3 regions of the Thermostichus sp. MS-CIW-25 genome follow, and region 2 is predicted to be linked to each of the others. Evidence: riboswitches for the same ligand, from Rfam matches in the RefSeq annotation. Region 2 holds a riboswitch; each other region holds the start of a gene.
What was found. A riboswitch is a leader RNA that binds a small molecule or an ion and turns the genes downstream of it on or off. The one in region 2 is predicted to bind cobalamin.
Positions count from the first base shown of each region.

Region 1 (9,872 bases), on a different contig from region 2:
AGAATCGGGCCAATATCGACCAAGGTAGGGGCGGCAGCGGCCTGCCCTTGAAGCTGGCTGAGGCGGGCCTCTTGGCGGGTCAACTCTTCGTATTCCCGCTGTAGGTTTTTCTCCTGAGGCAGCAGAGCTTCTTCGAGGGCGCTGCAAGCAGACTGAGCGTAGTCAATATCCATTTCGATATCGAACCGCTCTTCGGGAGAGGCAGTGGCCAAACGCTCTTGCAGCTCCCGTAGGGCTTGGCGATTTTGCTCCAGCTCGGCCCGCTGCTGGCTAACTTGGGCCGCCCGCTGCTCGTAATCCCGGCGCAGTTGGCTGACCAAAGCCGCCAGCTCCTCGACCGAGATGGGAGGATCCGCGGATCCTGCCCTGCCGTCGTGATGGGCGATGATGAAGTCGTACTCTTGAACCAGGCGATACGTCTGTTGCTGGAGAGTTTCCTGCAAATGCAGGTGGCGGGTGATCTGTTGCAGTTGTTCTTGATAGGCTCGCAGGGATCCCTGCCGAGTTTGCCATTCTGCTTGGCTGTGCTCCAGGGATTGTCGGGATCCCCACCAAGCGGCGCGGCGTTCTTGCCAAGCGCGGTAGTCCCGATCCAGCTCGTCTTGCCGGATCTGGGCCTGCTGACGTTCTGCTTCCAGTTGGGCAATCTGTTGATTCAAGTGCTCCTGCTGCTGCTGAATGTGGCTTTTCAAGCTCTGCAGAAGCGCCAAGGGATCCCCAGCCGGATGTAGAGTCTCCTGGAGCTGCTGCACCAAAGCCTGTAGCTGCGCTGCTTCTGCTTCCCCCAATCGGCTGGAGCGAGCTTCTTGCAATTGAGCTTCCAACTCTTGCCGCTGTCGATTCAGAGCTTCCCGCTGTTCTCCGATCAGCCGCTGTTGTTCGGCCAAGTAAGCTTGCTGGGCTGCCAGCTCCTCTTTGAGGCTGTCCAGGAGTTTGCGATCTTCCTCTACGGCTTTGTATTGCTCGTACAGCCGCTGCACCTCTTCTTCTTGGGCTGCCAGATCCATCTCGCGGCGTTTAAGCTCATGGGCCTGAAAGGTGAGGGACTGTTTCCAAACCTCGATCTCCTCTTCCTGGCTGCGGGCTTTGAGCTGAAGTTGGCTGAAGTTTTGCAGGTAAGTCACCAGTTGGCGAGCAGCTTCGCTGATGCGGGCGACCTGACGGCTGCCGGAGATTTCCGCCAGCACCAATGACCCATCCTTGAAGCGCCCAGCCTCCTGGGCGATGCGGCCTTCCAAAGTAATGGATTCTTCGTTCACGGCCACCCAGGTATTGTCCTGCTGCTGCTTGGCCAGCAATTGCAGAGACGACTTGGCAAATCCAATCGGCTTGGATAGCTCTGCTAGGTACAGCACGCCTGAACTCCTTCAAAACAGCATGGACAACGCCAATCCCAAACCCTAACCCCACCGAGCCCTCGCCCCTGGCTGGGGAACAATGAACGGCTGCCGGAGTAGGGCTCCCCAAGGCGCAAAAGATGGCATCAGACTCTATACCTTACCGCTCTAGACTCAACCATAGGCTAAAAAAAGCACCTTCGCCAGATGAGTTTTGGGGATGTCCGGGGTAGCTATTCAAACCGGTGGCGGAGCACTAAGGTAGTCTAGGGTGTGGTGTAGGGTTCTGCTCAGGGTTTGTATGGAGCTGCAAGGTGAGCCGCTTTCTGTTCGTCGGCGTTCTCCTGCCCCGCCGGTGGTCGTAGCCTCTCAGGTGTACCAGACAACAGCGCCGGAAGCCAAACCGCGCCACATTTTGGAAGAGATCGTCTGGCACAAAGAACAGGAGGTGGAGCGGCAACGGGAGCAGCTTCCCCTGAAGCAATTGCAACGGCAACTGGATCAGGCTCCGCCGGTGCGGGATTTTGTGGCGGCCCTCACCCAGTCGCCTCACCCTATCTCTGTGATTGCCGAGGTCAAAAAAGCCTCCCCCAGCCGCGGCGTTCTCCGGGATCCCTTTGACCCGGTGGCCATTGCCCAGAGCTATGAGGCCGGTGGGGCCAGTTGTCTCTCGGTGCTGACGGATGAGCGGTTCTTTCAGGGCAGTGGCGAGTATCTGCGGCAGATCCGTCAAGCGGCAGGGATCCCCATCCTGTGCAAGGAGTTCATTCTCTACCCCTACCAAATCCTCTGGGCCCGCGCCTTGGGGGCGGATGCGGTGCTGCTGATTGCCGCCATTCTCTCGGATGCGGACTTGGGCTATTTTCTCAAGCTGGTTCGGCAATTGGGCATGGCAGCTCTGCTGGAGGTGCACACTTCCCAAGAGTTGCAGCGGGTGCTGCGTTTGCCCCAACTGCAAGAGTCCAGAGGGCAGGTGCTCATTGGCATCAACAATCGCGATCTGAGAACCTTTACGGTGGACTTGAACACAACGCGCGACCTGTTGGCCGCCCACTCGGATCTCCTCGGCGAGCTGCCCATTGTCAGCGAGTCCGGCATCCATACCCCTGCCGATTTGCAGCAGTTGCGGGCCTGGGGGGTGCGCTCTGTGCTCGTGGGGGAAGCTCTGGTGAGACAGCCGGATCCCGGCCAAGCTGTGCGCCACCTGTTGTCATCTCAGTGAATGAGAACCCTCCATCATATGGATCTCTGTTAAGAACAATGGATCTCTAAGGATTGCTCAGACCGATGAAACGTATTCCTGTGCCGGCTCACATCCACTACGAATTTCTGCTGCGGGTGTTGGAGCGGCAAACCTTTCCGGCAGTGGAAGAACAGGATTTTGGCAACCGAGGCCGCACGCAAGAGCTGATCAACTCCCTGCGCAAAGCCCTCACCCAACAGGTGCAACTGGAAGAAGACTGGCGACAGCGGGGCTATCAGGTGGACTACCGCTGGAATATGGACGAGCCTCAGACTCCCCCTTGACCTTCCAGTCCACTGTAAGGTTTAGCATCCTTTCAGTGGCATTGGGTTGGGGAGGTTTCCCAAGATGCAGGTTGTTTTGACAGTGCCCAAGCTGGCCTGTGCGGCTTGCGTGGACACCATTGCGCAAGCGGTGCGGCAACTGGATCCCCAGGCCCAGGTGGAAGGGGATCCCAAAACCAAACAGGTGCGGATTACTTCTGGGCGGTCTGTGAGCGATTTGCGGCAGGCCCTCACCCAGGTGGGATATCCCCCGGCCTAGTCAATTTTGGGCCGGGAACGGTCGGGCGTCTGTTTTGAATTTCTGTACAGATGGCTGCCTTCGCCCTGCCCAGGGTGGAGAGTAGCTGTCGTTTCATCAACAAGGTGTTGCCATGTCTGCCCATAAAGGGTCATCGGGTGCACTATCGGCCTCTGCGCCTTCTCCTGAGGGCACTTGGCAGTTGGCCCTGCAAGGGATGAGCTGTGCCTCCTGCGCCCGCAGCATCGAACAGGCCCTCACTCAGGTGCAGGGAGTATCCTCCGGATCCGTGAATTTTGCCAGTGAGCAGGCCACCGTCAAAGGGGATCCCCGGCTGGTGGATCCGCAGGCGTTGATTCGGGCGGTGGAGCGGGTGGGGTATCGGGCGCGCCTCATCCAAGAGGATTGGCAACTGGACGATCCGACAGACCCAGAGCGGATCGCCCAACGGGCCGCAGAACGGGAATTGAAGCTGAAGGTGGCGATGGGGGTGGGCATCAGCACGGTGCTGGTGATCGGATCCCTGCCGATGATGCTGGGAATGGAAATCCCGGGCTTTCCCATGTGGCTGCACAATCCTGGGTTGCAGTTGCTGCTGACGGCTCCGGTGCAGTTTTGGGTGGGCAGGCATTTTTACCGGGGAGCCTGGGCTGCTTGGCAACGGCGTTCAGCGGATATGAACACGCTGGTGGCCTTGGGGACGAGCGCGGCTTTCTTCTATTCCATTTTCCCAACGGTTTTCCCCGACTCTTTCCATCGGCAGGGACTGCATCCCGATGTGTATTACGAAGTGTCGGCGGTGGTCACCACCTTGATCCTGGTGGGTAAGTGGATGGAGCAACGGGCTAAGGGGCAAACCTCCGAAGCCATTCGCAAGCTGATCGGGCTGCAACCGAAAACGGCAAGGGTAATCCGCCATGGGGTGGAGCAGGATATTCCGATTCGGGAAGTGCAGGTGGGGGATCGGATCCGAGTGCGCCCCGGAGAGAAGGTGCCGGTGGATGGGGTCATTCTAGAGGGATCCTCCACCCTCGACGAGTCCATGGTGACCGGCGAGAGCCTGCCTGTTGTCAAATCGGCGGGGGATGAGGTGATTGGGGCAACGCTGAATCGGACGGGCAGCTTTGTGATGGAAGCGCGGCGGGTGGGCAAAGACACGGTTCTGGCCCAGATCGTGCGCCTGGTGCAGGAAGCTCAGGGATCCAAAGCCCCAATTCAACAGGTGGCGGATCGGGTCACCTCCTGGTTTGTGCCGGCAGTGATCGGGGTGGCAGTTCTAACTTTCGTGCTCTGGTGGGTGTTGGCGGACAACCTGACGCTGGCCTTGGTGAACACGATTGGGGTGCTGATCATCGCCTGCCCTTGTGCGCTGGGGTTGGCAACCCCCACCTCGATCCTGGTGGCCACGGGACGAGGGGCGGAATTGGGGATCCTGGTGAAAAGTGCCGACAGCCTGGAATTGGCCCACCACTTGCGCACGGTGGTCTTGGACAAAACCGGCACCCTGACCGAAGGTCGCCCTACCGTCACCGATATTTGGGCTAATGGCTCCTCTCCCCTGACGGTGTTGCGCCTGGCAGCGGCAGTAGAGCGGCACTCGGAACACCCTTTGGCCCAGGCGGTGGTGCAGAAAGCCGAAGCGGAAAAAATTGCCATCCCTCCTGCCCAGCATTTTCAGGCAAGGGTAGGCAGTGGGGCAGAAGCCTGGGTGGAAGACCAGTGGATCCGCATCGGTCGGCTGAGCTGGCTACAGGAGATGGGGATCCCCTGGGATCCCTCTTGGTCAGAGCGGGTTCAGAATTGGGAAAGCCAGGGCAAAACGGTGATCGGCGTAGCCCAATCCCAGAGCCTGGTGGGGCTGTTGGCCATTGCCGATCCGCTCAAACCCACCTCTCCTGAGGCAGTGCAACACCTGCAACAGATGGGCCTAGAGGTGATCCTGCTAACCGGGGATAACCCCACCACGGCCCAAGCGGTTGCTCGGCAAGCAGGCATTCAGCGGGTAATTGCCCAAGTCCGTCCGGATCAGAAGGCCGCTTACATTCGCAGCTTCAGACAACCTCGACACCGGGTGGCGATGGTGGGAGATGGCATTAACGATGCTCCGGCTCTGGCAGAAGCCGATGTGGGGATCGCCATTGGTACAGGTACGGATGTGGCGATGGCCGCCAGCGATATTACCCTCATGTCGGGGGATCTGCGGGGAGTCGCCACAGCCATTCAACTCAGCCGGGCCACCCTCAACAACATCCGCCAGAACCTCTTCTTCGCCTTTATCTACAATACGCTCGGGATCCCGATTGCCGCTGGGGCGCTCTATCCCTTTACAGGCTGGTTGCTCAACCCCATGCTGGCGGGGGCAGCCATGGCCCTGAGTTCCGTTTCGGTGGTCGCCAATGCCCTGCGCCTGCGACACTTTCAGCCCCCCAGACCAGCGGGCCGGCGTTAGGCCCTCTCCCAGGGGCAAGGGGGATTAGCGCGGCAACAGTTTTGCTGCCCTTTGAGCATGAGTCTGCCGTACCGCTCATGCCTCAGGGCTATCTTCTGGCAGACAAGAACATCCCCCCCGGGAGCTTGGTGAATGGCAAGAGGCAAGCTAACCTAAAAAGCTCAGGCAGACTGGGGAAAGCGCGGTGCAAGTCCGCCACTGTGACGCAACTGTGATGGGATCCCTCCCTCAGCCAGAACACCCACCTGCCGTTGTCCTGTACCCCTTGCGATTCACAAGGAACGGAGTTTTTTGTGTTGAATACCCTCAGTGTTTCCCCTCCCCTTTCGGTTGGGCAGCTTGCTTCTCCTTCATTGCCCCTATTGCTTATCGGCCACGGATCCCGCGACCCTGAAGGGCGGCAAGCCTTTCTGGAGTTGGCCCAAGTCTACCAATCCCTCACTCCCCATCGACCGGTGATCCCTTGCTTTCTGGAGCTGACCCAGCCAACCATTGCCCAGGGGGTAGAGCAGTGCTTGGCCCAAGGGTGGCAGGAGATCGTGGCCCTGCCGCTGTTGCTGTTTGGGGCCCGCCACAACAAGTTCGATGTGACGATGGAACTGGATCGCCTGCAGGCCCTCTATCCCCAGTTGCGCATTCGTTACGGTGGGCCGCTGGGGATCCGCATCGAGATCCTGCAACTGCTGCGAGACCGATTGGCCGCTTTGATGGCCGCCCAACCGCAGCGGATCCCAGAGGCAGAAACCGTGCTCCTATTTGTGGGTCGCGGCTCCAGCGATCCTGAGGCCAATGCCGAAGCCTGTAAACTGGCTCGGCTGCTTTGGGAAGGATCCGGGTTTGCCGCTGTGGAGACCTGCTTTATCGGCATTACCCATCCCCGCCTGCCTGTGGGGTTGGAGCGGGCCTCGTCCTGGCAGCCGCGTCGGGTGATCGTGCTGCCCTACTTTCTGTTTACGGGGGTGTTGGTGAAAAAAATCGAGGCGGCAGTGGAGAAACAACGACAACGACAGCCGGAAATCGACTGGCTGATGCTGCCGGAATTGGGCCTTGTGGATACGGTGCTGCACAGCCTGCAGCAACTGGAGCAGGAAGCCCTACAGGGCCAAACCCAAATGAACTGCCACCTGTGCAAGTTTCGCCTGGCCGTGAGCGCAGAGGTTGGAGCTGGATCCAGCCATCACCACCCTCACGAGCCTCATGACCACCATCACGGGCACGGATCCCATCACCATCCTCATTCCCACCCTCACCACGACCACGGCCATACCCACGCAGCGGCTGGGGATCCCTGGGCCCAATTAGAGGGCTACCACCAACGGGCTTGGCAGGTGCCCTAAGAGGGAAACAGAGGCTGCTGGCGGGATAGACTGAGTGCAGACAGGCCATTTTTGAACCTGGTTTTCCCGCTCTAGCGGTTGTGATGACGAAAAAACGATGATGCTCTCCCGCTCCTCTTGGGTTTCAGGTGCCGCTGCCGCGGGGAGCGGGATCTTTGTTTTCGCCCTGGTGGTGGGGCTGTTGGATCAGATCTTGCCCACCCTGCCCAAGGTTTCCCTCTCCCTGGCCGGGATCCCTGGGATCCTGGCTGCCGCTGGGGCCTCCTATGGGGCCTGGCGGGTGGTTCAGATGGGTCTGCAATCGGCTTCCTGGAGCGACTTTCGAGAATCGCTGGTGGCGACCCTATCTCCCTTTGATCCCGCCGATTATGGCGGCAACCCTCGGCAACCCGAGGAGGATTCTCTCCCTTTGCAGTCGGTTGACGAGGATCCTCAAACCCAGATCCGCGATCGACAAATTCTTGATCAAGCTGAGCAGCAGACGGAAACTGAAACCGAAGTAAGCGAACACACTCAAGTAAGACTGCAGGGCGAGCAGCACCAGGATCAAGCTTCGCAGGCCAAGGCCCAACAGTTGCAGCCCCTACAAGAATTGTCATCACCTTCTTCCCCAAGCCCTGAGTCGGCAAAACCCACACCAGAGCCAGAGCTCAACCAAAAACTTCGCCAACTCCAGATGCAGGTCGCCACTCTGAAAATAGAACTGGAACTCCAAGAAATCCAACTGCAGCAGTTGGAGGTGAGGCGGACTCGGCTTCAGCAGCAGAAGCAGAAACTCAAGCACGTTCTGCGTCGCACGGCGTCCGAAAATCAAAGGCTGCGCTTCTTACAGGAGCAAAAAGCCCGGCAACTGGAGCAAACTCAGCAAGAGCTGCAAGCTTTGCGGGAGTCCTACCGCGCCTTGCAAGTTCTCCAGGAAATAGGCTTCACCCTAACCCAAAACCTATCTCACAAAATAGCCGAAACGGAACCCTCTAAGCCCTCCGGCTAGCCGAAGTCTCAACTCACCCGTTTCAGGACAAATACACTCCCCTCGCTGCCCCGACCCAGCCGCAAGTCTTCATCCAAATAGGTGATATCCAGCCAGCCCGTTGGCTCGCGGCGGCGAATATCGATTTGAATAGCCGGGATCCGCTCCGGAGCCCGCTCGAGCAAATAGAGAAAACTCTCGATCTCGTAGCTCATCAAAGCTTGGGATCCGAACACCAATCGCTCGAAAATCACCCTCACCCGACGCTCCGATTCGGGGTAAAAGCGTGCCGATACCGCCAAGATTCCCCGTGGCACCCAAGCCCCCAGCCAGCCGGATCCCTGGATCTCCGCCACGTTGAAGACCCGTCCAGCCTTGGCCCGAATACACTGGTAGATCTCGCCGGTGGTCAAAAAAGGCAACTGTGCCAGCCGCAGCAGAGCTGTGCTCGTGGTAAATAGGGTGAGCCAGTTCCCCTCCAACCCTTCAGGAGCCGATGTTGGCTTGGGGGTGGGGTTGAGCGCTTCTAGGACGGCAATTTGAGACAAAATCTGGGCTTTTTGGTCAGGGGAAACTTTCCGGCCCCGGTCGGTCGCCTCCAGTAGGTGCAGCAGAGCCGATTTTTGCTGAGCCAGGGCCTCAGACATGGGCACACTCCGAAGGCACTGACCCTATTTTAGAGAACGCGGGATCCCTCTGCCCTTAACCGTCTTCTCCCACCAGTTTCAGGTTCAGATCTGCCACCTGCTCATACCCTAGCCCGGCCCGCACCACCAGCGGCTCGGATCCGGTCAAATCGATTACCGTAGAGACCTTGGCCCGGCGGGGGGCATCGTCATCCAGCACCAGATCCACCTGTTTTTCCAACTGCCGCATCTCTTCAGCCGCAAAGATCCCACCCTCATCCCAGGGATCGCTCTCCCATTCCCAGGTTTGCCCAAAACTTAAGCCCAGGGATCCGACGGGATCCCCCCCCAGCTTGGCAGAGGTCGAGACAATTGGATTGCCCAACTCTTCCAGCAAAGCCTGACAAATGGCAGAATCGGGCACGCGGATGCCGGTGGTTTTCCGCTTGGGATCCATCACCAACTTGGGCACCAGCTTGGTTGCTGGCAACAGAAACGTAAACGGGCCGGGGATCAGCCGCCGCATCAGTCGATAGGCTGAATCGGTGACCTGGGCATACTGGGCAATGCGCGAGAGAGAAGGACACAAGAAGGTGAGGGGTTTATCGTTGGAGAGGTGCTTGATGCGGCGTACCCGCTCCACTGCTTGTTTATGGGTCGCGTCGCAGCCAATGGCGTAAACCGTATCGGTGGGGTAGAGCATCACCGCCCCCTCCCGCAAAGCCGCTGCGATCCGCCGGATGGAACGGGTCTGGGGCTGTTGAGGATGCAGCTTAAAATACTCGGCCATCGGGCAGGTGGAAAGAGGTCAAGACTCGGAGCAGCTCCCCCCCAAAGGGTTTTCCACAAGAGGGCGGGGGGTCGGTGGCACCGACACCGGCAGGGATCCCTGAGATTCGGGCCAGTCCTTCAGTTGTTGCATCAGGGCTTGGATGTGCAGACGGGGCAGATAGGGCCAGTCGCCCGCTTCTTCCAAATCTTGAAGCACCCGATACAGAGCTTGACGGGTATTGGGCAAAGACTCCCGAAAGGCACCTTCCAGGATCGCGCGGTGCAACTCCTCCAGCAGCCGCAGGAGCATCAGCAGCTCCACACACGCTCCCGCCCTCGCCTGAGCCGCCTGTTCAACGGCCAACATAATCTGACGCAAATCCGGTGGCAGATCCTCCGCCGAGATATACATAGCCACTCGTCTCTGGGTTCTGGGAAGGCAGGGGCTTTCCCATTCTAAGATTCTTCTGCCCTAGGACTGGATGGATTTTGCCCCCACAAGATCCAACTGCGCAGGCTGTTGGGATCCCCGACCCAGGCACTGCCACACCCGCTGCAAGAGGGCATCCAGCCCCTGCTTGGCAATCGCAGAAATGGTCACCACCGAAGTGCCGGCA
Region 1 covers NZ_JBSSCS010000008.1:54,746-64,617, reverse strand. The annotation lists gene hmpF (pilus motility taxis protein HmpF) at 1-1,355, opposite strand, end outside; gene trpC (indole-3-glycerol phosphate synthase TrpC) at 1,639-2,559, shown strand; gene ACVWZ1_RS04925 (DUF5340 domain-containing protein) at 2,625-2,864, shown strand; gene ACVWZ1_RS04920 (heavy-metal-associated domain-containing protein) at 2,929-3,123, shown strand; gene ACVWZ1_RS04915 (heavy metal translocating P-type ATPase) at 3,236-5,551, shown strand; cobalamin riboswitch at 5,679-5,814, shown strand; gene ACVWZ1_RS04910 (sirohydrochlorin chelatase) at 5,845-6,888, shown strand; gene ACVWZ1_RS04905 (hypothetical protein) at 6,986-7,879, shown strand; gene ACVWZ1_RS04900 (PAP/fibrillin family protein) at 7,888-8,505, opposite strand; gene ACVWZ1_RS04895 (L-threonylcarbamoyladenylate synthase) at 8,561-9,274, opposite strand; gene ACVWZ1_RS04890 (hypothetical protein) at 9,293-9,667, opposite strand; gene obgE (GTPase ObgE) at 9,728-9,872, opposite strand, start outside.
Region 1: it holds a riboswitch for cobalamin, as region 2 does, so the genes downstream of both, ACVWZ1_RS04910 (sirohydrochlorin chelatase) here and ACVWZ1_RS03410 (TonB-dependent receptor plug domain-containing protein) in region 2, are expected to answer to the same signal.

Region 2 (9,872 bases):
TCGTAGTTCAAGCGCAACAGGGATCCGGTCTCGGGGTGGCGTTGCCGGCTGAGGATGAATTGGGCTGCCCGCAGAGCCAATTGCAGATAGTCTGCGTTGCCGAACACTTGATAGGCCCGCGCCAGGCCGGAAATCATCAAGGCGTTCCAAGAGACGATCATCTTGGTGTCGGTGACAGGTGGGATTCGCCCTGGCCAGGATTGCAGACGGGCCGATTGGGCATCCACTGCCGGAGGGAAGGGAACTCGTCGATCCGCAGAGCCATAGCGTGCCTGAAACAGATGGGTGGTCAAGGCGGCTTCAACTTCTGGCGGCAACGCTCCTCCCTGTTGGCGCTGCAAGACGATGCAGCCGGGCCGATCGGGGAAGTTGCCCCCCGGCGATAGGTCAAACGCCTGCTGCAAGGCGCGGAAGGTTTCTTCCCCCAAGAGCTCCTGCAGCTCCTGCCAGCGCCAGACGTAGAACTCTCCCTCCTCTGGCTCTCGATCCTCTGCCCGGGCAAAGCTGTCGGCATCTTGAGCGGCGTAGAAATACCCGGCAGGGGCGGTCATCTCTCGCGCCACCCACTCCACCGTCAGCCGCACCGCCCGCTCGATGGCCGGATCTTGGATACCGTGCGCCCACAGATCGGAGAGAAACTCTAGGATCTGCCCGTTGTCGTAGAGCATCTTTTCAAAGTGGGGCACCGTCCAGGTGGGATCCACAGTGTAGCGGTGAAATCCTCCGGCCACATGGTCGAAGATCCCTCCCAACACCAAGGCCATGCCCCGCTCTTTGGCCCGTTCCAGAGCGCTCTGCGAGCCGGGGATCCCTTCCGGTGGGTCGAAGCGGGCTGAGCGCAACACCAACTGGGCGTAGGGCATCATGGGAAATTGCTGCACCGCCCCGGCATTGGAGAGCAAAGGCTGGATCTTGGGGATCCCAGAGCGCAGCAGGTCGGCGGGAATGTGGTCTTCCGGCACTAAGTCGCTGAGGGTGGTCAGAGCCGTCAAAATCTGGCCTTTCATCTCCTCTATTTTTTCCTTTTCCTGCCGGTAAAACTGCAGGATGCGCTGCAGCAAGGCCAGAAACCCCGGGCGGCCAAAGCGGGGCTCTACGGGAAAATAGGTGCCGGCGTAAAAGGGCACCAGGTCATCGGGCGTGAGGAAAACATTGAGGGGCCACCCCCCCTGCCCGCTCATGAGCTGCAACGCCTGCATGTAGATGCTGTCGAGATCCGGCCGCTCCTCGCGATCCACCTTGATGGGCAAAAAATGGGCATTCAAAAAGGCGGCAATTTCAGGGTTGGAGAAGGCCTCGCCCTCCATGACCGTACACCAGTGGCAACTGGAATAGCCGATGGATAGGAAAATCGGCCTATCCTCGGCCCGGGCTTTCTCCAGAGCCTCGGGGATCCAAGGCCACCAATCCACCGGGTTCTCGGCGTGCTTGCGCAAGTAAAGGCTGGAACTTGTGGCGAGGCGATTGGCCATAGGTACACCCTCTCACCTTTTTTTGCTTTTCAGGCTAGCGCGTTCTCCTGCCGAGGCCGAACCAACCCACTGTTGTTCGAGATACACTCACCTGCCTCATTTCCCTGGGATCCCCTGCTCCTGCTCGGCAGCCGGGATCAAAAACTCCAGAGGGCGCCCGTGCAAGACCAAGGTGGTGCTGGGATTTTCCACAAAGCCGATTCGCTCGTAAAAGCCACGCTGATGGGTTGTGAACAGGTAGATGCGCTCCACCGACTGCAGGTGGGGATGGCTGATCAGGGTTTCCACCAACTTGCGCCCAATGCCCTGACGTCGGTAGTCGTGATCGACCACGATATCCCAGAGGACGGCCCGGTAAACCCCATCGGAAGTGGCGCGGCCAAAGCCAATCAGGCGTTCCCCATCCCACACGCTGACCACCGGATGGCTGTGGGCAACGGCCCGCTCCATCTCCTCCCGCCGGCGATTCTGCGCCCAAAAGGCGTTGCGGTTCAACAGCAGGAGAAGCTGATCCAGATCCAGCTCGCCCCGCTCCAGAGAGAAGCGAATGTTGCGGTTGTCCACCGGCTGATGAGAGGGCGCGATAACAGGCTCAGGAGAGGGATCTGACATGAAGCGGCCTTTGCAGTGGCGAGGGTTGGCAAGGAAGGGGGAGTTCAGCAAAACACTTGGGCCTGACAAACTGAGGCTAGCTGGCCGAGGCATTGTCGGCGGTTGGCCCCGCATGCTCTAGGGCATAGGCTTTGAAGCGCTCCAGATCCGCCTGGATGGTGCTCTCCACCACTTTGCCCACAAACAGGCCATCCAAGATTTTGCCGAGGATCCCCGGGAGCTTGTAGGCCACCGACAGCTTCACAATGGTACTGCCTTTGCGGTCGTAAAAGCGCAGCGCGCCCCGATTGGGCAGCCCCTCCACCGAACTCCAGCCGATGTGTTGGTGTTTCACCACCGTGTGGGTGCGGGAGATCCAACTGAAGGTGAGGCCGCGGGTATCCAGTGTCCACCGAGATAGCTCCTGATCCAGCAATTCCACCGAGCGGATCCACTTCATCCAGCGGGGCATGAGGGTGAGGTTGGCCCACAAATCCCATACCTGCTCGATGGGAACAGGTACCTCCACCTGACAGGTATGCTCTAGCCAATCCGACTCTGACATAGGGCCTCCCACGCAACACCCAGCAGAAACACAAACCATCCAGGGGCTTGGCCACAACGCCTCGGGACGGGATCCCTGCCTTTACAAAATTTTATATCGACCTAAGATAGCATTATCGGCCTCGTGAAAGTTTGGGGCTCTGCGCTTTTTGGCAGCCCGGTTTCTTTTTCGAGCAAGTTGCGGCTGCCCCCCATGAGGGCAATGCAGAAGGCAGGTATCATGATTGCCATCTGCAAGCTCCACTTGCAAAGGTTCGGTGCATCCACTCGGTTGACTTGACGGAACGACCTCACCATGGTTTCTCAATGGAAACAGCATCTGAAGAACTACTTCGTGGCGGGGTTGCTGGTGGTGATCCCTCTGGCAACTACCATTTGGCTGACGGTGGAGGTGGCCACCTGGAGCATTGGCTTTCTGACCAGCATTCCGAAGCAGTTCAATCCCATCCAGGGTTTGCACCCGATCTTGATCAACCTCATCGATCTGGCGGTGGGCCTGTTGACGCCGATTGTGCTCATCCTGTTGATTGGCTTCATGGCCCGCAACATTGTCGGCCAGTGGCTGCTCAATCTCAGCGAACAGTTGCTCCATGCGATTCCGGTGGCGGGGCTGGTGTACAAGACCTTGAAGCAATTGGTCAGTGTTTTGTTTGCCCCCAACAATCAGCGCTTTCGGCGGGTGGTGCTGGTGGAATATCCCCGACCAGGAGCTTGGGCGCTGGCCTTTGTGACGGGCACCATTCAAACTCCCATTCGGCCCGATGGGCCGCAGCGCTCCCTTGGCCTGTTTGTGCCCACCACCCCCAATCCAACGACGGGCTGGTACGCCATTGTGCCGGAAGACCAGGTGGTGGAAGTGTTCATGCCGGTGGAAGATGCTTTTAAGATGCTCATTTCCGGCGGCATTGTCACCCCTGAGAGTTTTGAAGCGGGGCTGCAGCGGCGAGAAGGAGCTTTGGCCGTGACCATGCCCAGTTTGCGGGAGCTGGTGGAGCAGGAGCGGGTGGCAGGATCCCCCAGGGCTGACTCGGTGGGCTCTGAGGTAGGTTTTGAGACTGAAGGGATCCCTTAATCCTGCTTTCCTGTCCCTGCAGAAGGGCCGGGCTGCCAGAGCTGGTATTCTTTGGCCTGTTCCAAGCGCACATAAAAAGGCCGCATTTGCCGATCCAATGCCTCCACTTGCTCGGAGGGAAAGGCCTTCCAGTCAGCACGGCTGGCCCAGCGGAGGATGAGGTGGACAAGTTCAGGATCCTGCTGATCCAGCCAAACTTCTTTGCCCAGAAAACCCGGATGCCGGCGCAGGGCGGATCCCCAAACCCGCTCGTCTTGCTCAAGAAAGGCTGCTTGCCCACCGGGAGGAACCCGGAAGCAGAGATGTTCGATGGCGATAGGGCCGGGCGGGCTGGGATGGGTTGACACAAGAACAAGGGCGACAAAGTTAGAGATGGGGATGTGGTCAATTCAAATAGCAACAAGACACTGGCCAGTGCAACAGCTCTGTTCGCGAAAGCGGGCCGTAGGTCTTATCCCTTCACCAACGGAACCAGGCTCTCACTCCCGTACTTCTGAACCCATCCCCTCAAGACCCTGGAGTGCTGAATTCTCTCTTCTCGATCCCGCTCTCGATACCCTAACTCTTTTTTTTCGTGTTATTTGCAGCTTCCTGAGAGCATAGTAAATAGCACTGGGTTGGACGCCGAACCTCTGGGCTCTCTCCTTCAGTCGAGCTTCTGGGTACTGGTCCACATCTTGCTGCAGGGCGGCCAAGTCTATCTTGCGTTTCCGGGTCTTGACTTTTGTCGGCCTAAGATCCTCTCGATTCAGCCAGCGATAAACCGTTGCGCGACTGACTTTGTAAATCTGTGCGGCTGTGGTGGGGCTGCCCCCTTCCTGGACATACCCTACGACTCTTTCTCTCAGGTCTAAGCTGTAGCCCATGGAGCTTTCTCCTGAGTCTGCCTTCATGCCATCTTACTTTAATACCGTCTCATCATCAACTGAATTGACCATAGATCTTCGCTCCCCACAAGATCCTCTCAAGACTCGAGGGAAGAAGCTGTCAATCGTTGCAGGGTGGGAATGAAGTCGGGGTAGGAGATGCGGGCACAGTCGGCTCCTCTGAGGAGGGTGGATCCCTGCGCTCCCAGGGCTGCCACCATCAGACTCATGGCGATGCGGTGATCCTCGTGGCTATCGACCTCAGCTCCATGAAGGGGGATCCCTCCTTTGATTTCCAGGCCATCGGGATATTCGGCGACCTGGGCTCCCATGCGGCTCAACTCTTGGGCCATGGCTGACAGGCGGTCGCTTTCTTTCACCCGCAGCTCTGCGGCATCGCGAATCACCGTGATCCCTTCGGCAAAGGCCGCCGCCACCGCCAAAACCGGGATCTCGTCGATCAGGGTGGGGATGAGATCGCCGGCGATGGTGCAGCCGCGCAAGCGGGCCGAACGCACCCGCAGATCTCCCAGGGGCTCGCCGGCCATTTCCCGGCAGTTTTCAATTTGAATATCGGCCCCCATCTCCTGCAACACCCGTAGTGCACCGGTACGGGTGGGGTTGAGGCCCACATCCCTTAGCAGCAATTCGCTCTCGGGCACAATGGAGGCGGCCACCAGCCAAAAGGCTGCCGAGCTGATATCTCCCGGCACCTGAACTTTTTGGCCCACCAGGTGGGATCCTCCCACCACGGCCACGGTTTTTGTTTCCGGATCCACCTGAATGTTGGCCCCGAAGGCCCGCAACATCCGTTCCGAGTGATCCCGAGAGAGAGCCGGCTCGGTGACTTGGGTGGTGCCTTCCGCCAGCAGACCCGCCAGCAAGAGGCAGGATTTTACCTGCGCTGAAGCCACCGGGGAGCGGTAGTGAATGCCCTTGAGGGATCCCCCTTGTACGGCCAAAGGTGCCAAGGTTCCACCGGCCCGTCCCCAAATGCTGGCCCCCATCTGCCGCAGTGGTTCTACCACCCGTCCCATGGGCCGCGAGCGCAGGGAGCGATCGCCAGTGACGGCAAAAAAGCGCCCGGCCTGGCCAGCCAGGATCCCCAGCATCAGGCGCAAGGTGGTGCCGGAGTTACCTGCATCCAACACGTCTGCCGGTTCTTGCAGCTGGCCCAGGCCAACTCCCCGAATGCGAACACACTCGCTGTTGAGCTCCGAAATATCTGCCCCCAGCGCCCGAAAGCAGGCTGCCGTACTGCGGGGATCCTCTCCCAGCAACAGCCCTTGGATGGTGGTTTCTCCTTCGGCCAGGGATCCCAGCATCAGGGCGCGGTGGGAAATGGACTTGTCGCCGGGGATGCTCACTTGGCCGCGCAGGCCCTTGGCCGGCGAGAGAGTGAGGATATCGGTAGAAGAAGAGTGAGTCAACACAGCAACTCTGATGGCAGACTGGGCAAAAGCGGCAGCAGTCTCATCTTACTCAGGCCCGGACTCATGCCCCAGAGATCTTACCAGGGATCCCAAGACAGCCTGTCTTTTGACGGCCACCCCTCTTTTCCCAGAGGATCACCTTAACAACATGGATTCCTCGGTCGGGGCCTGGCCTCGGCCTTTTTTTTGCAGATACTGAACTTTGTAGCAGCAGAAATAGAACCCCCGCAGACCGTGCTTGGCAAGGTGTATCAACACGATTCCGTTTTGACCGAGGAGGTGATGGCCTACCTGCAACCCCAGGGGGGCGGCACTTTTCTGGATGTGACGTTGGGAGGGGGTGGGCACAGCTTGGCGCTGCTGCGGGGGGGAGCTGCCCGAGTGGTGGGGTTGGATCGGGATCCGGCGGCTCTGCAGGCGGCGCAAGCGCGTTTTGCAGCAGAAGGGATCCCCGGCAGCCGCATCCAACTGTGGCACCTCAATTTTGCCGATTTCGATCTGCAGCAGCATGGCTTTCGGGATGAGCAGGGGCAGGGGATTCCCTTCGATGGCATCGTGGCCGACTTGGGGGTGAGTTCGCCGCAACTGGACTGCCCTGAGCGGGGATTTAGCTTTCGCGGAGAGGGGCCGCTGGATATGCGCATGGATCCCAGTGCCGCTCAGGAAACCGCTGCCGATTGGGTTAATCATCGCCCGGTCGAAGAGTTGATCGAGATTTTCACCCGTTACGGCGAAGAGCGATTTGCCCGCCGCATTGCCCATCACATCGAGCAGGCTCGTCCCCTCGCCACAACCACTCAGTTGGCCCAGGTGGTTTGGCAGGCAGTACCTCCGGCAGCTCGGCGAGGCCGCATCCACCCGGCCACCCGCGTCTTTCAGGCGTTGCGCATTGCCGTGAACCGAGAACTGGAGGCTTTAGAAACCTTGCTGGCCCAAGCCCCCACTTGGCTGAAACCCGGCGGCAGGTTGGCCGTGATCAGCTTCCATAGCCTTGAAGATCGCTTGGTGAAATGGGCCTTCCGCAGGGATCCCCGTTGGCAGGTGCTCACCCCCAGGCCCTTGTCCCCTTCCGAACTGGAACGGCAACGTAATCCACGGGCCCGCTCTGCCAAACTGCGAGTGGCTGCCCGCAGCAGTCAGATGTAGGTTTAGGTTGGTTCTCCCGCTCTCAAGAGATCGGCTACCGTGAAGCGGACAGCTGTCCTGCTGAGGCCGGGAATCGGGAGAAGGGGGTTGCTGTTGGGGGGCGCGGGGAACTAGGGTGAAGCGGAACCGGCAGTCCTGCACCGTCGGATCCCTTGGTGTGTGTGAGGTTAAGCCCCATGGTTAGCCAGCCTTTGAACGCAGGTCTTGATCGTCCCAAAAACCCTCGTCGCCACAGACGGTCTTCTGCTCTGAGCCGACCCCTCTCCGGTACAGTTCAGGCCAGCCGCACCCAGCCTTTGGATTTGAAGTTGAAATCAGCCCATCCTCGCAGCCGACATTCGGCTTGGGCAGAACACCTAGCTTGGTGGAAGCAGATCTCCACAGGGATGGCTATCCTCTCTGGGGTTTCAGTGTTAAGCCTTTACAGTTGGACTGTGCATACCCAAAGCCGGTGGAGCCAGCGTTACCAGGTGTGGCAGCAGATGCAGCGCAACGAACGACAGTTTCTGCTGACTCAGGAATCCATCGCCAATTCTCTGCGGGAAATTGCCGACCGCTCCGAAATGGTGCCGCTGGTACCGGATCGGATGATTGAGGTGCCGATTGCCTCTTCCGGCCAAGTTGAGCCGGATCCAGCCCACCAGGCAACGGCTTTGCCAGAAAGAGCGCTCCGCGCCGCTCACGCGACCGAAAAAGCCCCTCTTTTCTATCCGGTTGGGTACTAATTCATACGGATCCCGCCCATGACGGCTAGGCCAGCGTCCCCATCTTGCTTTCCCAAAAGCTGTGGGTCTTGTGAAGTCTCAGCGTATCTGATACATTTACGCTGAACACTGCTGAACATCACTGTTCAACTATGCAGCGATAGCATTCTGTTTGTTTCCAACCAGAATGGCGGTATCCCGCAAAGCTTTGAGTAGAATACCCAAAGCGCAGTTTCCGTGTCGTCTTACTACCAATTTTCTGCTTTGCTTTGGCTACCATGTTGGCAGACTCGAAAGTAAACAGAAAGATCAACTGGTAGTAATCCGTACTGAACATATTATACATTATTTTCAGTATAGTTGAGCTTATTATTGACTAGAGTCATGCTCTGTTCTCTAAAAGGCTAAGGGATCCCTGGGCCTCGCGATCTGGAGTAGCAGCGGGCTATCCTTCAACTGCTTACAAAGCAGTGAAGAAATCTGGCCTAAATGGGATGTGGCCCATCCGAAGCCCTGGGATTGCCGTTGGGATCCCGTTCACCCCTGGGGATGACATCCCCCCTGGCAGGATAGGAACTCCAGAGCAGGGGATGTATGATGCCTAGCACGGCTTTTTCGGAGCAATCGCAGAGAAAGCTGTACCGACAGGTTGTCCTGGGGATCAGCCAGGGCATGTAAAGGGGAAAGTCCGGTGCAAATCCGGCGCTGTGCCGCAACTGTGATGGGCTTGGGCTAGACCCATGCCCTCAGTCAGGATGCCCGCCTGCGGTTTTGGCTCGCATTTCTTCCGCGTCGCACGGAATCAGGAGCTTTAGGAAAATGAATCCCATTCTAGGTCTCAGCCTGGCGCTGGGGGGCTTTGTTTTGGGGATCCCAGCGTGGGCGCAGCCGGCAGCTTCCCCGCCCTCAGCTCAAGAGGTTTTGGAAACCGGCGTTAGCGCCGAGATTTTAAATCAACCCGTCACCACGCCTTTTCGTCGCCCCGGCTTGCTGCGGGATTCTTCCCGCCCGGTTTACGTCATTACCCGCCAGCAAATTCGAGAGCAAGGGGCAAGAACCGTTCAGGAGGCCCTGCGCTACCTGCCCGGGATCCTCAGCGACGGCACGGCGGGAACCCAGTTGGGAGCCCTTAGCTCCCAGTTTATGCGGGGAGGACGAACGGCCCAGGTGTTGGTGCTCTTGGATGGCCGCCCCATTAACGACCTGGGCTTTTTTGGCGGGTTCGATCTGTCTCAGATCACTACAGATGTGGTCGAGCGTATTGAGATCTCTCCAGGTGGGGGCTCCACCTTATACGGCTCCGATGCCGTTGGCGGGGTCATCAACATCGTGACGCTGGATCCAAAGCCGGGATCCGAGACCGTGCTGGAAGCGGCTATCGGCAGCTACGGCCTCAACGAGCAAGGGATCCAAAACCGCGGCCAGGTGCAGGATCTGGGCTGGGTGGTCAGCTATCGCCGTCTGCAGAGCAACAACGACTTTCCCTTTGAAATTAGGCGTTTGGGCAAAGCCGGCAGGCGGGAAAACTCGGCGGTGGAGTACCACAACCTACAAGCCAAGCTCACCTGGCAATTGGCAGAAGGCCAAGTCCTAACCGGAAATGCCCTTTATCTCAACAAAGCGTTTCAGGTGCCTGGCAGCACCGAGTTTCCCTCCCCCGATGCAGTGCAAAACACCAACGACCTGCTGTTAGATCTCAGTTGGCTGTGGAATCAAGAGAAGGGATCCCTGCAAGCTAGGGTATTTTTTGACGACCTCAACTATCGCTTCAGCGCCCCACAAAGCCAGGGATCCCGGGATGAGATCCTGCGAACGGGGTGGGGATCCCAACTGCAATACACCTGGAAGGCTGCTGAAAACCTGGAGCTTACTCTAGGAGCAGACTACCGATCCATTTCAGCTCGCAACACCACCTTCTCCTTTGCCAGGGGATCCACCAATGTCAACTACGACAATACCGTGAACCAAGGGGCCCTCTTTGCCCGCCTGGATTACAAGCCACAGCCCAACTTTTATCTCAACTT
Region 2 covers NZ_JBSSCS010000005.1:71,701-81,572, reverse strand. The annotation lists gene ACVWZ1_RS03460 (thioredoxin domain-containing protein) at 1-1,472, opposite strand, end outside; gene ACVWZ1_RS03455 (GNAT family N-acetyltransferase) at 1,569-2,084, opposite strand; gene ACVWZ1_RS03450 (SRPBCC family protein) at 2,161-2,628, opposite strand; gene ACVWZ1_RS03445 (DUF502 domain-containing protein) at 2,923-3,699, shown strand; gene ACVWZ1_RS03440 (TIGR03792 family protein) at 3,696-4,046, opposite strand; partial or broken gene ACVWZ1_RS03435 (IS630 transposase-related protein) at 4,169-4,565, opposite strand; gene aroA (3-phosphoshikimate 1-carboxyvinyltransferase) at 4,664-5,998, opposite strand; gene rsmH (16S rRNA (cytosine(1402)-N(4))-methyltransferase RsmH) at 6,215-7,144, shown strand; gene ACVWZ1_RS03420 (hypothetical protein) at 7,321-7,869, shown strand; partial or broken gene ACVWZ1_RS03415 (hypothetical protein) at 7,999-8,182, opposite strand; cobalamin riboswitch at 8,478-8,629, shown strand; gene ACVWZ1_RS03410 (TonB-dependent receptor plug domain-containing protein) at 8,668-9,872, shown strand, end outside.

Region 3 (9,872 bases), on a different contig from region 2:
CTCTGCTGCCGCCGTTGCCTCGACAGGATCTCGCCCCGCAACAGAGCTGGCTTGTCGCCACCGATCCACAGCCAAGATAGCCCCCACATTGAGCAGGGATCCCAGTCCACTCAGCAACAGCAGCCGCCGCGTCATCGGCATAGGACTTTCTCCACACAGGTTTAGGAAGAGAACAAAGGCTGAGGCGCTCAGAAGAAGGCGATTGCGACAGCAGTGCAGAGCACTTGGATCTCCAAGCCCCAAGTCCTACAGAGGACGTTGGAAGGCTTTGCAGATCATCGCCTCATCGCCGGCAGGGGTTACCAACAGCTCTACACCTTCAGGATCCAGCGCTCCCGAGTCTCGGCGCTGACAAAGGGGGCAGGCACCACCAGAATGCTGGGGTCAAGGCTGTGGAACACGGCCCGGATTGCGGTGGCATGGGCAACTTCGTTGGGGCCAATGGTGCTGGCAGCAGCCACCAGGTCTTTGTTGGAAAGCTGGACAAAGGCATCGTTGTAGGCTAGGGCCGCATCGAACTCCAGAGCCAGGGCCAGCTTGGCGATGTTGGCATCGGAATCGAGGTTGCCTTCTTTGTTGTCGATGTAGGTGGAAAGGTCGTAGCTATCCCGCGCCCGAGAGGGGATCCCTCCCAGTTGCCGCACGGCACCCGCCAGCAGATCCCGATGCTGCTCGTGATCCTTCAGGTTCTTGGTGGCCACTTCCAACACGATCTTGCCCACCTCGGTGTTGCTCAACTTGCCGGCAGCGGTTTTGTAGGCCCAGATCGCCTGCTGTTCCAAGTCGATGGCGGCGTTGAGAATGGCAATATCAGCAGTGTTGGACTGAGCGGCACCGGGCAGGCTGCGCAACCCAATTGCTCCACCTACGCCCGCCAGCAAACCAGCCAACAACAAGCTGCGGCGGGAAGTTGCAGGGCTGGGATCCCATTCGGCGGCCAATTGAGGCAGAGCGAAGGGAGTCTTTGCAGTCTTCATCTCAAGTCTCCTGTCTCGAAAGATGGCAACCAACCTTCAGGGACTTGCTCTGGGTCGGGCAATTCCCTCTGGCCTGGTCTGATGGGAATACGCCGCTGATGCCACGGCGGATGCCTGGGGGAAAAGATTTGGATTGTGTGCTCAGCTTTTGGGCTGGGCTATTTTGAAAGTTGGGTTTCACTGGGGACAAGCGTTCGGTCGGTAGTGTCGTTATCCATCCATGCGATTCTGGGCGTGAACCTGCACCTTGCTCTGCCGGAGGCCAGCCTACAGAGCTACACCACGTGGATTGAGGCGCGTATCCGGGAGGGGCAGGGCGCTCAAGTGGTCACCTGCAACCCGGAAATGATCATGCAGGCGCAGCGGGATCCCGCCTTTGCCCAGGTGCTGCAGGCAGCAGAGCTGGTGATCCCCGACGGCATCGGGGTGGTGTGGGCTTTGCGACGGCAAGGGATCCGCGTCCAGCGGGTGCCGGGGATCGAGCTGGCAGAAACCCTGATCACGTTGGCGGCAGAACGGGGGTGGCGCTTGGCCCTGGTGGGGGGAAGGCCGGAAGTCAACCGGGCAGCAATTCGATATTGGCAAGCCCAGTGTCCTGCTTTGGCCCTCTGGGGCTACCACGGCTACTTTTCTGGCAACGAAGAAAAAGAGCTTCTGCAAGCTCTCCAGGAATTTCGACCGCAACTGGTGTGGGTGGGGCTGGGATCCCCGCGCCAGGAGCTGTGGATCCAGAAGTGGCGTCCCCTTTTGCCCCAGGCTATCTGGATGGGGGTGGGGGGCAGCTTGGACATTTGGGCCGGCCAAAAACGGCGAGCGCCCCGTTGGTGGCGTGACCATCACCTGGAATGGTTGTATCGTCTCTATCAGGAACCCTGGCGCTGGCGACGCATGTTGGCTTTGCCCAAGTTTGTCTGGCGGGTGCTGTGGGATCCCTCTTCTCGTTTGCGCCCCTAGTCTGCCGGCGCTCTCTCCCTCCTCTGTCTAGGCGCTTACTATGGTGATCGGTCAGCACATCGGCTATCCTCCTCGCTTGTACCGTTGGGCGGGTACGGCTCCGACTCCTCATCTCCCTGCCCCGGCCAATCCAGAGGCCACCCTGGGCTTTTACGGCAGCACTCAATCCGGATCCCTGGAAACCCCGGCCAGCATGGTGTCCTTGCGGGGCGTGAGCAAAGTCTTTCCCAACGGCAACTTGATTTTTCAGGATGTGAACTTGGAGGTGCGCCGCGGCGAGTTCGTGTTCGTAACGGGGGTCTCCGGAGCAGGCAAGTCCACTCTTTTGCGACTGCTCTACGGGGCGGAACAGGCCACCGAGGGCACGGTCATCGTCGATCAAGTCTGTCTATTTTCTTCTGAAGGGCGGCGGCGACCCTACCGCATCCCACCGCGTCCGCTGGCCATGTTGCGGCGGCGCTTGGGGGTGGTTTTCCAAGATTATCGCCTTCTGGCCAACCGCACCCTGGCAGAAAATGTGGCCTTCGTGCTGCGCGCCCAAGGGCTGTCCCCCGCAGAAATCCGCCGTCGCATCGGGCCGACCCTAAAGATGGTGGGGCTGACCGAAAAGCGAGATCACTTTCCCCATGAGCTTTCGGGGGGGGAACAGCAGCGCCTTAGCCTGGCCCGGGCCATTGTCAACATGCCGGTGCTGCTGCTGGCGGACGAGCCAACAGGAAACCTAGATCCGGAAAACTCCCTCTTGGTTCTCCAGATTTTGGAGCGGCTCAATTCCTTTGGGGTGACCGTCATCATGACCAGCCATGACCCCTATCTGGTGGAGCGGGCCGGCCACCGGGTGGTGCGCATGGAGGGAGGGCGCCTGTATGATCTGCGCTGAGGGCTGCCGGGATCCCTATTTTGCTCTTCACAAGCTTTTTGAGATCCCGGAGAGCAGCTTTGCCGGTTGCATCAGCAGACCGTAGGCCCTAAGCCAGCCGCATCAGCACAACAGCGGCACCGCCCGCGGCGACTTGTCAAGCCAGCCCGACCAGTTACATCAGCGGGTCGTGGGCCTTACTCGCGCAGACCCTCAGGTTGGGTTTCCAGAAGCTCCTCCCCTAGCTGATGAGCGGCAGCCACCATATTTTTCAGTGCGGGGATCACCTCCTCCCAGCGGCGGGTCTTGAGGCCACAATCGGGATTAACCCAAGTTTGCTCCACAGGCAAGTGGGCCAGTCCTGTGCGCAGCTGCTGCAGGATTTGCTCAACGCTCGGCACCGCAGGGCTGTGGACATCGTAAACGCCGTTGCCCACCTGGTGACGATACCCAGCCTGGGCAATTTGCAGCAGGGTTTTGTTGTTGCTGCGGCTGTTTTCAATGGAAAGCACGTCGGCATCCAGCCGCTCAATGTGCTCGATAATGTCCCCAAACTCTGAGTAGCACATGTGGGTGTGAATCTGGGTTTCCGGCTTGGCCCCGCCGGTAGCTAGGCGAAAGGCATCCACTGCCCAGCTGAGGTATTCTGGCCAGCGTTCTTTTTTCAGAGGTAGCCCCTCCCGCAGTGCCGGCTCATCCACTTGCACCATCACCGCTCCAGCCGCTTCCAGATCTGCCACTTCGGCTCTCAAGGCCAGGGCAATCTGCAAAGCCTGCTCCCGCCGGGGAATATCAACACGGGGAAAGGACCAGTTGAGCATAGTCACTGGCCCCGTGAGCATGCCTTTCACCGGCTTTTGGGTGTGGGACTGGGCTACTTGGAATTCCCGCACTGTCATGGGTTGGGGGCGAACCACGTCGCCGTAGAGAATGGGAGGGCGCACGCAGCGGCTGCCGTAACTCTGCACCCAGCCGTGTTCAGTGAAGGCAAAGCCTTCCAGCTTCTGGGCAAAGTACTCCACCATGTCGGTGCGCTCAAATTCCCCATGCACCAACACATCCAGGCCAATCTCTTCTTGAATGCGGATGCACTTGGCAATCTCAGCGTCAATGGCTGCTTCGTACTCCGCCTGCGAAACCTCCCCTCTTTTGTACTTAGCTCGCCACTGCCGCACCTCTGGAGTTTGGGGGAAGGAGCCAATGGTGGTGGTGGGCAAAGGTGGTAGCTGAACCTGCCGACTTAGGCGCTGCTCGTAGGGCAGGAATCGCTCGAAGTCCTGGAGCTTGAGGTTGGCCAAAGCCTGGCGCACTTGGGGGTTGGGGGGGCTAAACTGCGCAAAGCTCTGCCATTGCTGCTGGATTTCCGCCTGCTGGGCAGCAGTGTCTTCGCCGTTGAGGGCTCGCGCCAGGAGAGCTACTTCGGCCAGCTTCTGTTCGGCAAAGCTGAGGACATTTCTGAGGGGTTCCGGCAACTGGGCTTCCAGAGCAGCGTCGTGGGGCACAAATTGCAACGAAGCGGAAGGCTGCACCCGTAGGTTGGGAGCTACCCCCTGCAGCTCCCGCAGGCTGGCCAAGACGGTCTCAGGCTGAACCTTCCAGACATTCCGAGCGTCCACTACGCCAGCACCTAGGATCTGGTCAGCCGGAAAGCCATAGGTTCTTACCAGATCCAGGGTGTGGCCACGGGTAAAGTCAAGGCTAATGCCGGCCACCGGCAGTTGCACCACCCAGGGGTAAGTCTCCCCCAGGTCATCGAAGTAGGTGACCAAGTGGACAGGGATCCCGGCGGTTGCCAACTGGCGGTAGCTCATTTCCACAGCTTCCCGCAGGCCACTTCCCTGGCTGGTAACCAAAATGGGATCGTGAATCTGGACTTCTGGGATCCCCAGCTGTTTTAACTCCTGGAGGAGATCCCGGTACAGAGGAAGGAGCTTTTCCAAGTCCGCCCGCAGATCCCCAGATCGCTGGCTAAGGCAGAGCAAAGTCACTGGACTGAGGACAACGGGGCTGGTGCGCTCCCCTAGGATCCCTTGGGCCCGCCGAACTCTTTCCAAAAAATCCCCAAAGTTAGGACTGGGATCGGCTTCCGGCTCAATTTCGGGTACCAAGTAGTGGTAGTTGGTGTCAAACCACTTGGTCATTTCCAAAGCCGGCAGGCCCTCCCGCCCCCGCGCCATGGCAAAGTAGCGGTCTAAACCCGACAGACCTCGGAACCGAGAGGGGATCAGCCCCAGCCAGGTGGCCCAGTCCAGTACATGGTCGTAGAGAGTCTGATCCCCTACCGCAATGTGATCAATCCCAGCTTGTAGCTGAGTCTGCCAGGCTTGAGTCTCCAAATCCCAAAAGGTAGCCAGCAGAGCCTCTGACCCTAGGGCACCACTCCAAAAGCCTTCCAAAGCTTTTTTGAGCTCGCGGCGCTTGCCCATGCGGGCATACCCCAATGTCATGGTTTGTGCAGTCATGTTGTGTGCCATCCCAAATACTGAGTTTTCTAATTTTCCTGCGTTCAATTCGCCCTCAACTGGGATCCCGCCCGCCAAGGAAGAAACCGGCTGTTCCTCTCTTGCCTCTGGAACCCCAACAAAACACTGCCTTTTGCGCAAATAAAGATACTCAACGCAGCCAGCGATCGCAGTGGCTACTTGCCAGCCTACCGATTGAAGTCAGGAAGCCTGACATCTCACTCTTTCCTTCGCGTAGGCGGGCTGTAGATCTTGATAGATCTTGGTGCAACAGCACCCAAAATTTACTCTCTCCCGGCCAACTGGCTCAGAGTCTTGCTTGGGTTCTTGGACTTATTTCTACTGCTGAGGAGTACCGAAAGCTTGTGGGAGCAACGCCGGGAAAATGCTCAGGATAACGAAAGCAGAAACGAGCTAAAGCCAAGACAGTTACCATCTGTACCTCGCAGATGTTGTGAAGTTTAGAAAAACCATCGGCGGGCATTCTGACTGACACGGTTTTGGGGGACAAGATCTGGATCGGCAGCGAATGACTCTAGAGATTTGCTGCAGGACTTCTCCTAAACCGGATCACAGCTGCGGGACAGCGGCAGATTCTCACTGCTCTTTCCCCGTTTCCTCTGGCGGCTGATCCCCGTCAGAACCGATAGCTGAGCTACATCGTATCACGGAGTTCAGAGACGGGAGTAGAGTGCTTCAATCATCACCAAGCCAGCAGCCTTTGGAGCTACCAGACCTCACCTTTCACCCAGCGGTCTTGCAGGAAGTCATCGGAACCCTCTAAGCATCCTCCCCCCCTGCATTGCTCTCAAGATAAGGCAGTGATAGCTTAGCTGCCATTAAGTCTTGTCCAGGAGGCAAGGGGGTTTGCTCCTTTTTGCTGAAAAAGCGACAGATCGGGGTTTCTATGGCATCAAGCTTAAAAGTAACTGTGTGGTCTGTGGGCCTCTTCTTGCTGAGCCAGATGTGGGCTGGATGCGCTCAGAATGCTGCTGAGCGGACAGCTTTCGATCCAAAGCTAGCAGGATCCAGCGATCAAATCGTGCTGGCCATTGGAGGGGAAAGGGAAGAAGGATTTGATCCCACCCTGGGCTGGGGACGTTACGGTTCGCCTTTGTTCCAAAGCACTCTGCTGCGGCGGGACGAGAACCTTGAGATTGTAAACGACCTGGCGACTGGCTACACTGTCAGCCAAGATGGCCTAACCTGGACGGTAACCCTACGAAAGGATGCAGTCTTCTCCGATGGAAAACCTGTCACAGCAGCGGACGTGGCTTACACCTTTAACCAAGCAGCTCGGAGTGGTGGTCTGGTCGACCTAACCGCCCTAAAGGAAGCAGTAGCTATCGACACTCATACGGTGGAGCTGCGGCTGCAAAAACCCCAAAGTACTTTTGTCAACCGCCTCATCACCTTGGGTATCGTGCCTCAACATGCCCACGGGCCTGATTATGCTCGCAAACCCATTGGCTCTGGCCCCTACCGACTGGTGCAGTGGGATGAGGGGCAACAACTGATTGTGGAGGCAAATCCCTTATATTACGGCCAGACTCCTGGCATTCGGCGGCTGGTTTTCCTTTTCCTGGAGGAGGATGCAGCCTTTGCAGCAGCCCGAGCCGGACAGGTACACGTGGTTAGCGTGCCTCAGTCTTTGGCTAAGCAAACTGTTGAGGGCATGAAGCTTCACGCCATTCCCAGTGTGGATAACCGAGGGCTGATGTTCCCCTTTCCCCCTAAAACCGGTGCGACAACCCCAAAGGGATACCCCATCGGCAACGATGTGACTTCTAACTTGGCGATTCGCAAGGCGGTCAACTTCGCCATTGACCGACAGGCGCTGGTGGATGGAGTCCTAGAAGGCTACGGATCCCCTGCCTATGGCCCAGTCAGCGGTTTGCCCTGGGAAGAGCCGACCGCCAAGATTGAGGACAACAATCCAGACCTGGCCCGTCAGATTCTAGCTGAGGGAGGCTGGAGCGATAAAGATGGGGATGGGGTAGTGGAAAAAAACGGGCTGCGGGCTGAGTTCACCGTGCTCTACCCGGCCAACGACAGTATTCGCCAAGCCCTGGCCCTAGCTGTTGCAGAAATGCTGCGGCCTGTGGGCATCCGAGTCAATGTCGAGGGCAAAAGTTGGGATGACATCACTCCGCTCATGCACAGCAACGTGGTGCTGTTTGGCTGGGGCAGCCATGACCCAACTGAGGTGTACAACCTCTACCACAGCAAAGCGGCCCAGGGGGGATTTTTCAATGCCGGCTACTATGCCAACCCGTTTGTGGATCGAATGCTGGATCTGGCTATGGAGGCCCCCTCTGAAGCTGAAGCTATCCCCTTCTGGCGGGCAGCCCAGTGGGATGGAAAGCAAGGCTTTACTGCCAAAGGAGATGCAGCCTGGGCTTGGTTGGTGAACCTGGATCATACCTACTTTGTCCACGAGTGCTTGGATATAGGCCAGCCGCAGGTACAGCCTCATGGCCATGGTTGGCCAATCACAGCCAACATCACCCGTTGGAAATGGACGTGCAACTGAGGTCAGTTCTGCTGTTTCTGGCTTATAAGCTGACTCGGCTGGGGTTGCTGCTGGCGGCTGTGGCAGTCCTGACGTTTGCCCTGCTCAGCTTCTCCCCTGTTGATCCCGTACAAGCCTATGTAGGGGCCGACATGCTGCAGATCAGCCCAGCCCAACGAGACCTGATTGCCCAGCGTTGGGGGCTGGATCAGCCCATGCTGCTTCGCTTTGGGAACTGGCTTGGGCAGATGGTTCAAGGCAACTGGGGCACCTCAATGGTGTTCGATCAGCCAGTGGTGCAGGTCATTCAACAGCGGTTTGAGCTATCGCTGCCCTTACTGGCAATTGCCTGGCTGCTTTCCGGTTTCCTGGGAGTGGGGTTGGGGGTTTTGGCCGCAGCGTTTCAGGGCGCTTGGGTTGACCGCGGTATTCGTCTTTACGCCTACACCCTCGCTTCTTCTCCCCCTTTCTGGGTGGCGCTGCTACTCTTGATCGCGTTTTCGGTAGAGCTGGGTCTAACACCTATCTGTTGCGCCGCGCCACCTGGCGCGTTGGCGGAGGAGGTGACTTTTTGGCAGCGCTTACACCACTTGCTCTTGCCTGCTTTCACCCTAACTTTCATCGGCGTTGCCAACATCACCTTGCACACTCGTCAGAAGCTCATTGACGTGTTGCACAGCAACTATGTGCTGTTTGCTCGTGCCCAGGGGGAAAGCCTGGCTGGGATCCTGTGGTACCACGGCTTGCGGAATATCTTGCTGCCTGCGCTGACGCTGCAATTTGCCTCCTTTGGGGAACTGTTTGGTGGCTCAGTGTTAGTGGAACAGGTGTTTGCTTATCCAGGACTGGGACAAGCAACGGTACAGGCAGCTTTGCGCAGTGATGTGCCTCTGTTGGTGGGCATTGTGTTTTTCAGCGCCTTGTTTGTCTATGCCGGCAATACCCTAGCTGACCTGTCCTACCAGATTGTCGATCCACGCATTCGCCTTGGCGGGAGGATAGGATGATCCCTTTTGCATCGCCTCGTGTTGCTGCTGCTGATGCCGATGGGGGGATGAAATTCTCAGAGTCCTCTGTCAAAGGAGAGCGCAGGCGGCAGACTCTGTGGGCAATTGGACTGTGTGCTTTTTTTTTGGTGTCTATCCTCTGCAGCGCTGGGCTTATCGGCGATACCGGACTGAGCCCGAACCTAACTCAGCGGAATCAGCCTCCTTCCCTGGCCCATCCCTTCGGCACCGACTGGCTGGGGCGGGATATGCTGGCCCGATCCTTGCACGGGATGTCCCTTAGTCTGTGGGTAGGCATGCTGGCTGCCGCCGTCAGCGTGGTGATCGCCGCTGTTTTGGGTTTGGTGGGTGGCACGGTGGGAGGCTGGGTGGATGCCTCGATCTGCTGGATGATTGACCTATGTTTCAGCCTGCCTCACCTGGTGGTGCAGATCCTTATAGCTTTTGCTGTCGGCGGCGGAGTTCGGGGAGTCATTGTTGCCGTTGCCCTCACCCACTGGCCCAGCCTAGCGCGCCTGGTGCGGGCCGAGGTGTTACAGGTCAGCAGTTCTGACTATGTCCAGAGTTCTTACCGACTGGGCCGCTCTTCCCTCTGGGTTGCCCGCTACCATATGATGCCTCACATTTTGCCCCAGCTCCTAGTGGGACTTATTCTGCTGTTTCCCCACGCCATTTTGCACGAAGCAGCCCTCTCATTCATTGGGGTAGGTATTTCGCCGCACCTACCGGCCATCGGCATTATTCTGGCCGAATCCATGCGCCACCTCTCCACCGGCTACTGGTGGCTGGGGGTTATGCCTGGACTGCTGCTGCTGCTGTCGGTCAAGGCTTTTGACTGGCTGGGAGAAAACCTGCAGGCCCTTCTCAATCCGCGTACGGCTCAGGAGTAGGGAAATGTTGGTGGTCTCCGGCCTAAACATTAGGTTCAGCCGATACGAGCGGGGGCTGCGCCGCCGCTACCTTCAGGTGATTACAGATCTGGATCTGGAGGTTAAGGCAGGGGAGGTGGTGGCAGTGGTGGGGGCCAGCGGATCGGGCAAAAGTTTGCTGGCCCATGCCCTCTTGGGTCTTTTGCCAGAGAACGCTACCCTGCGCGGTACT
Region 3 covers NZ_JBSSCS010000022.1:36,409-46,280, reverse strand. The annotation lists gene ACVWZ1_RS09245 (copper-binding protein) at 1-141, opposite strand, end outside; gene ACVWZ1_RS09240 (DUF4439 domain-containing protein) at 312-977, opposite strand; gene ACVWZ1_RS09235 (WecB/TagA/CpsF family glycosyltransferase) at 1,182-1,931, shown strand; gene ACVWZ1_RS09230 (cell division ATP-binding protein FtsE) at 2,125-2,811, shown strand; gene metE (5-methyltetrahydropteroyltriglutamate--homocysteine S-methyltransferase) at 2,988-5,252, opposite strand; cobalamin riboswitch at 5,711-5,915, opposite strand; gene ACVWZ1_RS09220 (ABC transporter substrate-binding protein) at 6,160-7,785, shown strand; gene ACVWZ1_RS09215 (ABC transporter permease) at 7,770-8,771, shown strand; gene ACVWZ1_RS09210 (ABC transporter permease) at 8,768-9,661, shown strand; gene ACVWZ1_RS09205 (ABC transporter ATP-binding protein) at 9,666-9,872, shown strand, end outside.
Region 3: it holds a riboswitch for cobalamin, as region 2 does, so the genes downstream of both, metE (5-methyltetrahydropteroyltriglutamate--homocysteine S-methyltransferase) here and ACVWZ1_RS03410 (TonB-dependent receptor plug domain-containing protein) in region 2, are expected to answer to the same signal.